One region of the Zhaonella formicivorans genome, then DNA from elsewhere that is predicted to be linked to it. Evidence: riboswitches for the same ligand, from Rfam matches in the RefSeq annotation. Region 1 holds a riboswitch; the other holds the start of a gene.
The links. A riboswitch is a leader RNA that binds a small molecule or an ion and turns the genes downstream of it on or off. The one in region 1 is predicted to bind tetrahydrofolate.
Positions count from the first base shown of each region.

Region 2: linked by a shared signal. The riboswitch ahead of EYS13_RS08715 (hypothetical protein) and the one ahead of EYS13_RS10040 (folate family ECF transporter S component) in region 1 are both predicted to bind tetrahydrofolate.

Region 1 is NZ_CP085524.1:2,034,266-2,042,147, forward strand. It holds gene EYS13_RS10035 (sigma-54-dependent Fis family transcriptional regulator) at 1-1,163, opposite strand, end outside; THF riboswitch at 1,488-1,586, shown strand; gene EYS13_RS10040 (folate family ECF transporter S component) at 1,707-2,255, shown strand; gene EYS13_RS10045 (CCA tRNA nucleotidyltransferase) at 2,542-3,888, opposite strand; gene EYS13_RS10050 (AAA family ATPase) at 4,060-7,104, opposite strand; gene EYS13_RS10055 (metallophosphoesterase family protein) at 7,094-7,882, opposite strand, start outside.
Region 2 is NZ_CP085524.1:1,757,937-1,765,818, forward strand. It holds gene folP (dihydropteroate synthase) at 1-169, opposite strand, end outside; gene folE (GTP cyclohydrolase I FolE) at 175-744, opposite strand; gene EYS13_RS08715 (hypothetical protein) at 766-1,482, opposite strand; THF riboswitch at 1,595-1,686, opposite strand; gene EYS13_RS08720 (hypothetical protein) at 1,843-2,019, shown strand; gene EYS13_RS08725 (bile acid:sodium symporter family protein) at 2,034-3,026, opposite strand; gene EYS13_RS08730 (hypothetical protein) at 3,285-3,701, opposite strand; gene EYS13_RS08735 (CobW family GTP-binding protein) at 3,694-4,302, opposite strand; tRNA gene EYS13_RS08740 (tRNA-Ala) at 4,539-4,614, opposite strand; gene EYS13_RS08745 (M20 family metallopeptidase) at 4,755-5,942, opposite strand; gene EYS13_RS08750 (DUF362 domain-containing protein) at 6,043-7,203, opposite strand; gene EYS13_RS08755 (LiaF transmembrane domain-containing protein) at 7,644-7,882, opposite strand, start outside.

The DNA.
Region 1 (7,882 bases):
TCAAGTAAATTCTCGGGCATGGCAGCGCAATTGACAGCTACAAAAGGCCCGTTCTTACGCTGGCTGGCATTGTGGATACCCTGGGCGATGAGTTCTTTACCCGTTCCAGACTCACCCGTAATCAGCACAGTAGATTCTACTGCTGCGAATTTCCGGGCTTTAGCCAGGGTATCTTGCATCAAGGGGCTGGCAGTTATAATTTGTTCAAGCTTAGTCCTGGCCACCAACCCTTTTTTGTGCAGTTTGCTCCTGATAATTTGTTCATAGTGCTGCAACTCCGTAATATCTTGAAAGGTGGCAATAGCCCCTACAACCTCATTTTTTACCATAATCGGGATGCGGCTGGTGGCGATCCTGGTACTGCCGATATCTTGGATTTCACCCACTTCCGCTTCGCCCGATTTCAGGATCTCCGGTAATTTGGTATTAGGAATCACATCCTTAACCTGCTTACCGATAACCTGGTCAGTCCGCAAGCCGAAAATCCGCTCCGCTGCAGGATTGATCATCGTAATCCTTTCCTGTTCGTCGATAGCTATCAAACCATCATTGATGCTGTCCAGGATAATTTTGATGCGCTCAGCTTTTTCCCGCTCCTGGCGGCGCACCAGCGCCACCCGCTGTGCTTCAAAAACAGCTTTGGCAATCGCTTCTTTTCCCGATTCCACCAAATAACCGTTTAAGCCCAATTCCCGCGCCTTATTAACCGCAATAGTATCGCCGATAATATGCCTAATGCCGGCTTGAGCTGCTTCGGCCACTTTAGCCTCTGCTTCGTCTATACAACCTATGGTCAGCTGTTTTAGCTTCAACCCGAAAATGCGGCCGATATTTTCACACCCGTAAACCACGTTGCCAAACCCCACCAATCCTATTGTACCGGTAAGGTTTTGTAGTTGGGAGAAGCAGTTGAGAATATCAAAGCTGGTGACATGCACTTCCACTACGGGGACATCTACTGCCTGCATAATCAGGGAAGCTGTGCCACCCCTGCTGATAATCACCTCGGCCCCTTCCCCTACCACTTGCCGGGCTACCCGGACTCCTTCCTCCAGATTGCCTACCAACACCCGAACTGGCAGTTTGATTTCCAAGCAAACTTCTTCCACCAGACCAGCCAACTTATCATAGGGTGCGATAAAGACTATTTCCTGCTTTTTCACGATTTACCACCCCCGGTGCTTTACCGCTTTACCTGTAATTGTTGTCTCCATTTCTAGGACAAAAAACCAGGCAGAGATTGGGACAAATGTTTTGTGGCGTTTGGAAAGGTTGAAGGGGTACCACTTATCTTAATATTCTTTCTTTATATGATATTATTTTTTCAGGGGTCAGTCTATAGCTAACCTTGGTGAAGACTATCTCCGTTGCATCAGCAAAGTTAGAAAAAAGGAAAAATACTAAGCACTTGATTTTACTAGAATAATAAAAATTTTTTCTATACAAAAATTCTTTTTTATCATATACTACAGATACAGTCAAAATAAGACAGAGTAGGTATGCCGCGTTAAGTGCCAAAGGGATGGGAAGTTGCCCTTGGACGAAAAACAATTATTTGTTTGCGGTGGTATACTGCGTCCGCTGTCGCATTGGAGAGGAAACCTGCTTTCTCTCTTATGTGGCGCTGGCCGAATAAGGGGGAAAGGAGGTTTGTTTGTTTTTTTTGACTGTGCTTTTGGAAACTAGATTAAAGGAGATAGATTGACATGCTTAAAAAGGCTCACGTTTTAACCCATTTAGCACTGCTGTTGGCAATTGCAGTGCTCCTCAGCATGCTGGGGGTTATGATTCCCATTGCAGGCATCAACGGCTTGAAGATTACGTTTGCCTATTTACCTATTATGCTTGCCGGTTTTGTATTTGGTCCGGCAGCAGGGGCAATCGTTGGGGCTTTGACAGATATCCTGGGCTATCTGGTAAAGTTTCACGCCTACGGCCCATGGTTTCCCGGCTTTACAGTGACTACCGCTTTAAGCGGCGCACTGCCTGTAATCATTTACCGGCTGTTTAAGGCAAATGAAAACCACAAAATCATTAAGCTCAGCATAGCAGTGGCTGTGACTTCGCTGTTAGTCACGGTAATCAACACCTACTGGCTGCAAATTTTATACGGCAAAGCATTTTTAGTCATTTTGCCAATGCGCATTTTAAAAGAACTCATTCTCATCCCCATCCAAATTATTTCTTTGAACATCGTGATGGGCATCTACCGGGTGTTGATCAACCAGTTTTCTTCATACTCCATAAAGTTTTAACATCAAAGGCTTCCACCAGGAAGCCTCAGCTTGTAGACAAAGCCCACATGTATTATTTCGAGCAGCGGTCAGGGGACACACCTCTTATGCATGTTGTTCGCTTTAGCTGAGGGATGTCCCCAATTAATAAGCTCCTACGCGTTGACCTTTGGCAAAGCCGCCAGCCTAGAGGAAACCAGTCCCGCTCCATAATACATGCGGGCTGATAAGAGTTTGTCGACGGTCTGAGGCTTACCACCAGGAAGCCTTTTCAGGTATCATCGGCGTATTTGGCCAGAGTTTGTTTTTACATCCTCCGGTCTCCTTCACCATCTTTTAGTTTTTGAGCGATAGACAGGAGCGCATCCCGCTCATTCAGCTGCGGCCTGTCCAGCACCATATCCAACAGTCGATTTAAAATCCGTCCTACTTCGGGGCCTGGACCGATGCCCAGCGTTTTAATAATATCACTGCCTCTAATTTGCAGTTCCTGAACTGTAAGGGCATCCCCGCTCGCCATCACTTGCTCTACTCTTTTGACCAGCAGCTCCCAATCCTCTAATCCCCTGCCCCCTGCCGCAAGAAGCTTTGCCTTTTCCAACTCCAGGAGAGCGGAGATGTGCTCTTGGCCAACTTTCCTTACCAACCTGCGCACCTCAGGCATACGAGCGGGGAAAGCGGACAGCTGATTGGCTATCAGATGGGTTACTGTGGCGATAGTATGATTCGAGTATTTCAGCCTGGCCAGAATGTCTCTAGCTAGTGCAGCGCTCTCCGCAGCACAGCATACCCCCTGGAAGTCGGATGTTGGCGAACACCGGAAATGAGCAGCCCTATGCAGCAGGGCGGCCAGTCGCAGTTCGAGCTTTGGGCTGGTATAACTCATTACGCTTAAACTGTAATTAAAAGCATCTTCCCCCAAGCCTTGCTGCCCAATGCCTCTGCTGTTATATAGTTCCGGTAAAATCTGCTGCAAAAGTCCGACTGTTGCCATCCGTTCCAAACATATATGAGGTATGGCAGAAGTAATAATTTTATTCAGTTCCATTTGAATTCTTTCGGCAGAAATCCTCCTGATGCTTTCTGCTTCCTGCCGAATGGCGCTTATAGTATCTTCGGCAATATCAATTTCTGCAACGTGATAATGCAATTTGGCAAATAGGCTGAATGCCCTGAGGAGGCGCAAGGCATCATCCCGAAAAACCCGGTGAGGTTCACCCACGGTTTTAATTTTCACCCGTCCGTTGGCTAAATCCTCCATCCCGCGGAAAGGATCGACATATTGCCCGGTGACGGGATCGAAGGCAATAGCGTTGACAGTGAAATCCCGCCGGGAGAGATCTTCCAGCAGCGTCACCCCCAACCGGACCTCAGAGGGCTTTCGTCCGTCAAGATAGCGGCCTTCCCGGCGGAAAGCGGTCACTTCAATCGGCATCTCCGCTATGACTGTGACAGTGCCAAACTTGAGGCCGGTGGGCACTGTTTTGGGAAAGAGGCGCATTACATCCTGAGGCAGGGCGGAAGTAGCCACATCCCAGTCCTGGGGGGTAAGCCCCAAGAGAACGTCCCGCACGGCCCCGCCCACGAGATATGCCTCGTAGCCCGCTTCCTGCAGTTTTTTAACTGTCTCAAATACCCCTTGTGGGATCTCCATTGTCTTTTCCCTCATAATTTTATTTTTAAATACAATAAGTCCTGCTAACCATTAAGATTGCAGGACTGAACTTGAAAGGAACTATATTCATTGTAGCTCATAATAATGAGAAGAAGCAACTGGCAAATAACCCAAAACTGACTACTAACGACCATGGACTTAAGACTAACTTCATGCCAGCTTAGTACCTTCCCCCTGGTCCTTCTGCAGCTGGATGATGTTATCGGTCATTGCGTCAAAGGAATCATCGTGGCTGATGACGAACAGCTGATCAAAGTCACCGGTGATCCGGGGAATGATTTGGGCCAGGTTGCCGCGGCGATCCACGTCCAAATTGGTGGTAGGCTCATCGAAGAAACCAAGTTTAACCCTTGCCAGCTGTCCCAACAGGGCCAGGCGTACAGCCAAAGCGGCCGTCATCTGCTCCCCTCCGGAGAGCTGCCTGAAGCTTCGCTCCCGTTTCCGGCCCTGGTGACTGTCGGCTAATACCAGTTCGTAATCTTCCCTCCATTCCAGGGTTACATTCTCTTTGGCAACTTCACGGTATAAGCGGTTGGCTTCGTGGGCCAGGTATTCCCGGTAAACGGCAGCCACCCGTTCCCCGGCACGGTTGAACACGCTGCGGATATATTCCAGCAGTTCTTTGACTGCCTGGTATTTTCCAATCCTGGCTGTAATTGCAGCCATTTCTTCTTTCGCCATTTCCATGGCCAGAAGCTTTTGCTGCAGCTCTTGCAGCGCTTTTCCTCTTTCCAGTAAAAGCTGTTCGGCTTTAGCCAGCTCGATTTGCAGCTCTTCTAACGTCTTTTCCAGTTCAACCAGCGTCTCTTCCCTAAAATTAGCGGAGAGCACCTGGATTTTAGAATTCAAACCCTCATATAACTCCTGCTTTTCCTGTAACAGCCGACTTTCCGCCTCCAGCTGGGCCTTTATACCAGCCACTCTTTCGGCTTCTTCCCGGTGCTGCATATAGGTTTCATAAGCCGCCTGGTTAGAGGCAAGTACAGCTTGTCTGGCTTTAATCTCGGCGTCAACTTCCTGGTAATTTAAAAGCACCTGCTCAGTGGTATGCTGTTCCAGTTTTAGTTTTTCGATTCCCCGCGCTGCTTCCTGTAAAATTTGGCGCTGCTTTTCCAACTCCGCCAATTTATTGTCTAAATCAGCCAGCTGTTTTTGCAGTGCCTGCTGTTCCCCTAACAGTTGCCCTAAAGCTGCTGAACGCACCTTACCTTCCTCAACTGTTGCCCCGTTTATTTCCTGGTAAAAACTTACAACTGTCTGGTAAAACATTTCAGTTTTTTCCAGAACCAGGTCAAGTAGTTGCACCAGCCTGTTGAGGCTGTCCTCTTCGACTTGGCCTAATGAGCTGACAGAGCTGACATAATCTGCCCAGGCCCTTTCCACTTCCCCCTCTGCTCCATCTAACCTTGCTTCCGGCAAAGGAGAAATATCTTTGCTAACCTTAGCCGCAACTTTTTCCAGCACGATCCGGCTCTGCTCCAGCAGGTGTCTGGAAGTTTCCGCCAAGTCTTCTTTAATTGACCTCTGAAAATAAATGCGAAAAGCCTCCAGGTATTTTACCTGCTCATCCTTCAGGTGCTGCAAAGCGGCTTGCTCTTTTTGCAGGTTCTCCAGCGCCTGGATTATGTACTGTCCCCTGGCAATAGCATCCGCCAGCTCGCCCGCCTGCCTGTTTTCTGCCTCTATTTGCCGCTTTACGTCCTTGATTTGCTCCGCAAAATATTTGCTTAAATCGCCGCCTACGTTCTGGCAGGGTGAATGCAAAAATGGGCACTGACCGCCAGCCGTATTCCTCTGGTTTTCCTCCAGAGTATGCAGCTTTTGCTCCAGCGAAGCCAATGCAATGCGCCTGGCCTCCAGTTCTTTTTCCAGAACTTTAATGCCCTCGGCTTCTTTTCGGACCTCTGCTTCATGGGCTAATTTCTGCAAAGTTTCAGCGATCCTGGCTTTAAGCTCAGTCCATTTTGCCAGGCCATCATTGATTCTGCGCCTGGTCTCGGCAAGCTCAGCTGATTTCTTGTCTCCTGACTTGAGCTGCTGCTGGAAACTTTCCAGGCAAGAGCTGAGCGCAATAAGTTCCTCGTTTTTAGCCCGGGCCTCCTCTACCTGGGCTTCCTTTTCCTGCAGCTGTTTTAATTTATCCGCTGCAGCTTTAGCAGTCTCCTGCAACTGCCCTTGCAATGCTTTTTCCTCTGCTTCCAGGGCAGCTTCTCTGGCTTTAAGTTCGGCAGTCAGATCGGCCAGTCTTTTGGTCAACTGGTCCCTTGCCTCCCGTTTTTGCTCCAGCTCTGCCAGTTCCTTTTGCGCAACCAAATATGCCCGGTAGCCGGCTTGCGCCGCAGCTGTTTTTTGGGCTGCTTCCATCGCTTTTACCAAATTCCCCTGCAACTCACCAAGCCTTTTCTCTATGTTTTCCAGTTCAATTTTGGTAATGTCGGCCTTTTTTAAAATATGCTCCAGTTCAATTTTAGTTTTTCGCAGGGCATCCCTTTCCTTTATTTTCACCGCCAGGTTGTCCTTTTTCACCTTTACCTGCTGCTGCAATTCCTCAATCAAAGGAGTGAGTACCTCCGCTTCCGCTTTGACTCGCTCATAATCCGCCACCCGTTCTTCCAACCGCACCTTGATCTTTTCCTGTTCCCCAATCATACGGTTAATGGCAGCCACCACTTCCCTGGTTTTGCTATAGGCTTCATTGAAGGCTTCCACTTTGAGCATTTTATTGAATTTCTGCTTGCGGTTGGCCGGCGTTTCCAGGAAAGGTGCAGTGAAGGTCCCCTGGCTTACGCCTACTACATCATTGAAAAGCTGGGCCAAGTCCTGCTCCTGCTCGATACCAAGGGAGTCTTTCAGCCAGGGTTTAATGTCCGAGGCACCATGTAAATCGATCTCCGCCCCTGATTCCCCGTCGTACACTATCCAGGATGAAACGCTGCCCAGCTTCCGCACCACTTTGTACAGACAGCCATCGCCGGCTTCAAACTCCACGGTTATAATCCCTGTTTTGGCGCCATAACGGACAAATTCAGCCAGCGTGCCCGGCTTACAGTCAAAAAGGGCATATCCAATGCTCTCGATAATGGTTGATTTGCCGGCCCCGTTAACCCCGGAAATGAAGTTCACGCCGTCGTAAAAAGTGATGGTCTGGTCCTGATAGCTCTTGATATTCTGTAAGCGCAGCCGTTTAATCTTCATGGCCTTTACTCCTGTCTTTCCCTGCTGCCGCCTCAGGAAGAGGCAGCTTCTCCAGCAGCTTTTCTACGGCGGAAATAATTTCTGTTTCATCCACCCCTGCCAGGGCATCGTTTTTCACCCGCAGCATGAGCTCAACCACCTGATCAGCCACTTCTTTCAGTTCCGGCTTGTCTTCCGCCAGCATTGCGGTGAGCACATGCCGCTCAATCAAGTTCCGGTCAAAACCGGTGAATTCCGCCCCCGTATCCAATTGGGGCAGATTGGCATTGTTCAGCACTTCCACCAGGAGGCAACCAAACCGTTCTTTTACTTTTTCCGCCAGGTCATTAGTATCAATGGCAAAGGAATTAAAAGCTATAGCGCCGTAGAGGTTAATCTGGGCAATAGGTCTGTCCAAATCCCGCAGGTCTGAATCCTCTAACAGCTGCAATACTTTAGCAGTAACCTGTCCCGGTTCAGTCAGACCGGTCAAATCCAACGGGTAGCGGCGCACATCGCGGCGTTTGCTGGGTATAAAGTTAACCCTTTTTTCCTTTCCGACCACAGTAACATGATAAAAGCCTTTTTCATTGCCCTCTTTTGCTTCATCCAGGTGCACGCATTCCGGTGCGCCGGGGTTAAACACCAATTCCCCCAGTTCCTGGCGGCTGTGAATATGACCCAGGGCAAAGTAGTCCACTTTTCCCCGGAATTTTTCAAAGACTTCCCCCTTAACTCCGGCTAAATCCTGCCCCAGGAGCTTATCCACCGCCGCATGGAGCATAACTATTGTAAAATT
Region 2 (7,882 bases), 280 kb from region 1:
TCGCCTGTTTCACTGCTTTTTCTAAATCTATAAACTTTCCTCCATCGGAAAAAGAATCGGGAGTGACATTTAAAATCCCCATAATGTAAGTGCGTTTACCCAGACTCAATTCATACCGTCCACACATTAAATCTATCCTGCGGTGCAAATTTAACTTAATATTTCTCATACTCATCACTGTCTCCCAAAATTAATTAAGGACATAGCTTCAGCCCTTGCTTTGGCATCTTTTTTAAATACTCCCCTAACCGCTGAGGTCACAGTTTTGGAGCCTGGTTTTTTTACTCCTCTCATAGTCATGCACATATGCTCTGCTTCCACTACTACGATTACTCCGTAGGGCTCCAATTTCTCCACCAAAGTATCGGCAATAGTTGAAGTAAGCCTTTCCTGGAGCTGGGGCCTTCGGGCAATAGTTTCCACCACTCTTGCTAACTTGCTGAGCCCGGTTAACTTTCCCCCTTTAGGCAAATATCCCACATGGGCCAGACCAAAAAAAGGTACCAGGTGGTGCTCGCACATTGAATAGAATGGAATATCTTTCACTAAAACCAGTTCTTCATGCTGCTCTTCTTGAAAGTAAATTTCCAAATGCTTTCCCGGGTCTTCTTTCAACCCTGAAAAAATTTCTTCATACATCCTTGCTATACGCTTTGGAGTATCAACCAAACCTTCCCTGTCAGGATCTTCACCAATAGCTTCCAAAATTTCTCGCACAGCCTGCTCAATTCTTTCCTTGTCCACTGCTACGCCTCTTTTCCCTGTTTAATTTAATGGAAATTCTCCTCTCTCCCAATGCTCTAAAATGCCACCAAAGGGTTTTAAAACATAAGTTAAAATATCCTCCAAAATTGCAATTTTCCGGTCCAAAGCTTGCTCCGCAAGAAAACTTGTGCATAATTGAAAAAGCTCTTGGTCAGTTTTACTGATTGAGTCCAGCACTTTTTTATCTTTGGGCACCCAGATGTTATTCAATTTAAAATAGGAAACTAACACTTCTTTGAAAAGGTTATTAGCCAGAAAAGCAGAATTAATTGGGTCACATCTTCTGTTCATGAGATCTACCCAGGACTGGTATAAACTAAACCTGAGACAGCGGATTTCAGTTTTTTCCAAAGCTCTTGGTCCCAGGCTGTATATCCTGGCAGCATTTTTTAAAATATCGTCCAGCTCATCTCCTCTTTTAAAAATAATTTTGTAGTGAGCAAGAGCACTGAGCAACCAGGGCCATTTTTCCTTCAAGCCGGCCTTTAATAAATCCAGCGAAATATACGATAGATCGAACTTAACGTTTTCTATTTCGTATACTTCCCTCTCATAGCTATGACTTTTTGCAGTAATTACTAAAAAGTCCAAATCATTTAAATGCTGAAGTTCATCCTCGCCTGCTCTTGCCCCGGCACCAATCAAGAGTATGCCCTGTACCTCCTCTTGCCCCATAAGTTTTTTAACCTCTTTTCCAAATACTTCGTCAACTGTCATTGGCCGCACCCGAAAAAGCAAGGTAATATCGATTGAAATAAAAAAATAAACACCTTTTTAGTACATACGTAGAGTACCTCTACAAATGTAACAAAAAGATGTCTTTTACATAAGTAGCGGACGCAGTATCATATCGCGGGTTAACCCTTCGTTTAAAGGCAACATCCCATCCTTTAACACTTAACGTATGATACCTACTCTACTTTATTATTTTTCCTTGATTATACAACTGCCAATAATAACTTGTCAAATTTAACTCAATTTTGTCAGCTGCCATTTTGTAAAATCACGTCTTCTTCAGTTACTGCAACATGCGGTGTGTCTTTTATCAAAACTGTGAGCTCAGTTTTGGCGGTGGAGGTGTTAAGATTCATTGAAGAAGAGCTATCCCCCGATTGCCTGGTGAATTTGATGGACCAGTACTCCCCGGCCCATGACGTCTACGAATACGAAGAAATAGCGAAAAGACTGAGCGCCGCTGAATTTAAGGAAGCGCTGCATTTCGCCAAGAAGTTGGATTTAAGGTCAACAGATTAAAATTATAAGTTGATCTATCTTTTATTTATAGCCTGGTTCGGGGCTAACAAGCGCGGACTTCGGCTAATATACCGCTTATACAGATACGATACCACAGCGGCTACCGGCTGCTGAAAGATCATGGCCAGTGTTATGGGCACTGCTACCGCAGGCGGAAAATATGCTAAAGCCAGGAGTGAACCAAAGCTGATATTCCTCATGCCCACATTGTAAATCATAGCTGAAATAATGTCAGAACGGCGTTCCTTTACCGCAAATGAACCTAAGTAGCCTAAAAAATAGCCACTCACTACAAGTAGTAAAACAACCAGCAACAATTTAATCAAGGAAATGTTCCAATTTATTTCTGAAGCAACCATGGCGGCATTAAGCAAAATAACTAAAAAAAGTGCCGCTTTGGAGGTGAATCCGCCAACCGACTTACTAAAATCAGCGAACCTTCCCTTTGTAAAATCATTTACCAGCATGCCTGCCACGCTTGGGATCGTTACCATAAACAGCAACCGCCAAACCAGATCCCCATAATCGATATGGATCACTTGTCCAACCGCCAGAAGAAAAAAAGTTGGAAGTATAACCGGAACAACTAATGTGTCCAAGGTTACCACCACCAGGGCCAGGGGAACACTCCCCTCAGTCAGCGATGTCCAAATGATGGAAGTCACTGCAACAGGAATGCTGGAACTAATTAGGAAACCTAAGCGCATCAACGGGTCATGGGGATAAAAAATTAACCCTACTATCCAAGCTACTATGGGAGCACCACCGTGGATTAAAAATAACATCCATAAGGGGGTCCATGGCTTGTTTAAAACTTTAATAAATTCTTTAAAACTTGTTCCGAGAGCGGTAACAAATGTCATATACGCAAATAGCCCTATTGCAACTTTTGTTATTACAGGCGATTTGGGAAGAGATAGATTAAACCCTAGCAGCAACGCCGATAGCACGACATAAAACATGCGTTTGCCAAGCCAATTGTTCCAAGTGGTGAAAGTTTGCAGCATAACGTGCCTCCGCTTGTCTCCATATTATCCGCTTAAGGCGCAAAGTAGTTGTATTAATTGTTGCTGTATGAAACACTTCGCATCACCATAGCTTTAATCATATCCAAATTGAAACATTAATTCAATACCTTGCGTTCCCAGTGACTTACAAATATACCTGCACCATTACGTTCAAAACTCCCGGTAAGAGCAGTAAAGAAAAAACACACCGCGACATCCTGTTTTAGAGTGCAGGATATTTCGGTGTGCCGGTATCCACTACCTTATTGATCCCAACCCAAGCTTCTTGTGCAGATTTTCCAATGCAATTTTTTTAAGAGTTTCTTTGTCCGGTCCAAAAATTATCACCGTCATATTCAGATTAAATCTTGTAATAATGGACTCTTGCCAACCGGGTGAAGAATTAATATTAACTTCTTTTCCCGTTGAGGCCAGCCACAAATTCAATGTTGATTCACTTGAAGTAAAAGTTTTTATGTGGCCTATGAAGTAATGATTTTCTGCCGCCCATTGAATTAAGTCTTTAACCCAGGCTGCTAAGCAGTTGGTCAGCTCGCTGCCTGAAATTCCTTTCTCAAGTTGAAGCGCAAGAGAATGAGAAAAAACTCCTGGCTCTTCGTTCGAATTCTCATGTGAATGTCGGCATGTATGGCCGCTATTTTCAGCACTATTCATTGATCCCCACCACCTTCTCCCAAACACTGTCTTCTACATTTTGATTGGCAGATACTTTATGGATTTGAGCCTTGGGATTAAGTTCCGTTACACGGTTTTTTACATATGTTAATTGTTCTTCTGTTACCAGATCTGTTTTATTAATAATTATAATATCCCCATCAGTTACCTGCGTCTTTGCAAGTACGGGAGTCGCAGCATAATACTCCTCCCAACGTTGGGAATCTACAACAGTAATTGTTACAGCATTATCTATACTCTTGCTATGTCTACCAATAGTGTTTAAAATTTTACCGGGATAAGCCAATCCGGTGGACTCCACAATGACCCATTTGGGATTAATTTTTTCTGCTATATCATTTAAGGCAAGTGTTAAACTAGCGGTCAGTTGACAGCAGATGCACCCTGCAAACATTTCTTTTACAGTAAAGCCGCTGGTTTCTATCACTTTATTATCAATCCCTATCTCCCCAACTTCGTTTTCAATTATAACCAGCTCAGTTTTTTTGGCTCCTTCCTTTTTCACCAGGAAATGGGCCAGGGAAAGTATTAAACTTGTTTTTCCCGAACCGAAAAAACCCCCAAAGAGTATTAAATTCACCTGGAACACCAACCTTTCGTGCAAAGGGATTAACCTGATTCTAAGTAAATTTCCTTTCTTTTATCTTAAGTCCTGTGTAAGATCTCCCATTCGGTTGTACTTTCTAGCAAATAACAAATCCCTAATAATCTTGCACACAAGAAAACCGCTCTTTTCCGGTCAGGAAAAATGAGCGGCAATCGTTTTTTACTGTGCAAAAAGGGCTTCGGAAATTACCGAAACCCTTGCTTTCTTTTTGGTGGAGATAAGGGGAGTCGAACCCCTGACCTCTTGAATGCCATTCAAGCGCTCTCCCAACTGAGCTATATCCCCTTATTTACTTTGTTCGTGTCACCGACAAAATGTATTGTAGCATATACTGCATGGCAATGCAAGTGCAAAATTGACGTAAATTTTTACCGCATAAGAGCAAGACCGTTAGCGGTTTGAAACCCGCTAGCGGCCTACGCTTTTTAGCTACAAACTTCCAGGGCTGTTAACGCATAAATTTGGGCTGCTTTAAAGAGCTGCTCTGTTTCGACAAACTCCACGGCAGCATGGGCCTGAGCGATGTCCCCGGGACCAAAAACCACAGTTGGTATTCCTGCCCTGGATAAGTGGGCACCGTCAGTCCAGTAGACTACTCCTTTCACCACAGGCTCTTTGCCAAGTTGTTGGCGCACCGCATGGCCCAGAGCCAGTACCAACGGGTGATCCGACTCTATCTCCATGGGCCCCCTGCCCAAGGTCTCCGGCTGCTGGATGATTTTCGCCTCCAGCTCCGGATCCTCTGCGTGCAGCCCATCGATGACAGCCTGCAATTCGCTAAGCACCTCTTCCAAGGTTTCTCCCGGAATCCAACGGCGGTCCAGGGAAAACCAGCAGGAGTCAGGTACAATATTGTTCAGCACTCCCCCCTCAATACGACCGATATTAATAGTCGGAGAACCCACCAAGGGGTGAATACGCTGCTTCAGCCGGGGTACCACCCCTGTCTCGATGGCCTGGATGATTTTGGCAGCCTTGGAAATAGCATTGATCCCGTTTTGCGGCACACTGCCATGGGCTGCTTTGCCTCTGACCTCAATTTTTAACCACTCCATGCCCTTATGGGCAGCAGCTATCTCCAGGTTAGTAGCTTCACCAATAATGGCCATATCAGTCTTGATGCCTTTTTCTACCAGAGCCCTGGCACCTTCACTGGTATTGGGCGACTCCTCGCCAACAACCCCGGCAAAGCGCACATCCCCGGAAAGCTGCACGCCGGCCCGTTTTAAGGCAGCCATAGCAACCAACATGGCTGCTACTCCACCCTTCATGTCTGCAGCGCCCCGCCCGTAAATTTTGCCTTCGGCGAGATAGGCCTCGAAAGGTTCAATTTCCATGTTGTGGGGAGGCACCGTATCTATATGGCCACAAAAAAGCAGGCTCCTTCCTCCTGCTTTTCCAGGCAGGGCAGCGTAGACATTGCTCCGTTCTTCGAAGATTTCCTCCGTCGCGGCAGTGATGCCTTCCCTCTGCAAAAAATCTGCAATAAACCGGGCTACCTTAGTTTCCACTCCAGGAACGCCATAGTAGCTGGGAATCCGGACTAATTCCTGGGTTAGCGCTACGACCTCCTCCCTTTTAATCTCCTGCAAAACCCGCTGCTGTAAATCCACTTTCTCCACTCCTATACATGTCATGTAATCTAAATGTTAGTCGCAGCTACCAGCTATCGCTGACGGCTGCAGGCTGATGGCTGATAGCCTGCGGCCAGCCTTACCCAAACAATTTCCTGCCTAGCCAAGTATGCTGTATTTGCACTGCTTGTGCCGGACATAATTCTTGGCAGCAATAACACCGGATGCACCGTGCCAGGTCAACCTCCGGCCTGTGGTCTACGAGCTTCACTGCTTGAGGGGGACAGTTTTGTACACAATCACCGCAACCGACGCACAGTTCATGAATGAATACCGGCTTAGGCCGTAAAGCTTTTTCTAAAGGCGCAGCGAGAAAATCCGGGAGGTTGGCTCCCAGTAATCCCTTATCTGCCTTAAAGGTAGCCAGCGGGAGTTTAAAATCCTTTACTATGGGCCATTCTTTTTTAGCCAGTCCCAAAAGCTGAAACTTGTCGCTGCTTCCGGCAGTTAAACCCCTATCCATGGCACAGGCAATTACGGGAACTTGCTGCGGAACCACACCTACTAACTCGCTGCCGACTACATCCAGGGCAAAAGGATCGGCGCTGGCTAAAATAACGCCAACGGGACGGGGCCTACCGCCTGTAGGCCCTTCACCTTCCATGCAAACTACCGCATCCAAAATGCTCAGCCTGGGTTTAACACACAGCGCTATATCAACCAGAATTTCCGCAAAATCCTTAATTCGCGGCATTTTAACGTGGTACTCCGCTTTGACTAAGCCGGGGACCGCACCAAACATATTTTTTACAGCTCCCGTCAACAGTGTCAACCCGTGAGTTTTCAGCTTAGGCAGGGAAATCACAACATCTGCTTTTAACACAGCCTCCATTACCCTTAAACTTTTGATGATTTTGCCTTCGGGGCAGGGAACGGTGGCTTCGGAGGTGTTAAAGTTGAGCTCTGCCCCCGTCCGTTCGGCCACCGCTGTTATGCCACATTTGTCGTAAGCCCTCTGCAGCATTTTAGAGTTAAAAGGACCTCCGGGGCTGTCGGCGAGAATGACTTTGGCCCCTGCCGCCTGGAGTATCCGTACAACCCATTCCAGGATTACCGGGTTGGTAGTTGCGGCGTGCTCCGGACTTTTGGGCATAACCAAGTTCAATTTTACCAGGACTTGTTGCCCAGGCTTAACTATGCTCTCTATTCCGCCCAGCAAACCCAGCGCTTCTTCCAGGCTCTGGCGAACCTGCACAGGCCGGTAATCAGGGCAATTGACCACTGCTACGCTTGGCTGCAATGTATCCTCTACTCCTCGGCCCCAAAATATAGTACTCCTTGATGAGATTCAGCTTAACCTTCTTCACAACAATTGTCAAATGTTTGCTGTCCTGAAAACTCTTGCATTTATGTTGTAACACTCCCACAGCTTGAATTCATACTGTCTTTTTATTTGTTGCCATTTTCAAGATACTCTTGCTAAAAATGTAATTTTAACTCTCGATTTTTTCAGTTGACCTGTTTCATAAGTTTAAACTATCAACCTTATAGCCAAATTGAATTATACAAAACCGCTTGCCGTTGTTATAATTAAGTCAGCGTAAACCTTGCATTTGTTTTGAAATGATTGAAATGAGTCGTTTTTGCCAAAACGCTCCGGATTAACAAGCAGCCCGCTCCATCGGCTGCAAATTTTTTACCATTTTAGCCTATTTCGCTTTTCAGCAGCACGCTTTTAAACTAATCCAGCCGGTTAACGGTTATTCTATCCTCGCTGTTAACATACAGTTTATATTTACCTTCTCCCCATTTTACACTTGCTTGCACCGCCTGTTGCCGGTCGGGCCGGTCATTGGTATCCGGCATCTCTGTGTCCCGCCTTGGCTGTCCGCTGATTTGCCAGTCTACATTGCCAAAGAGCATTTCCCCGGACCGGGTTTTGGCCCGTACTTCCAGGTTGGCTTGGCTGGAAGCGGCAA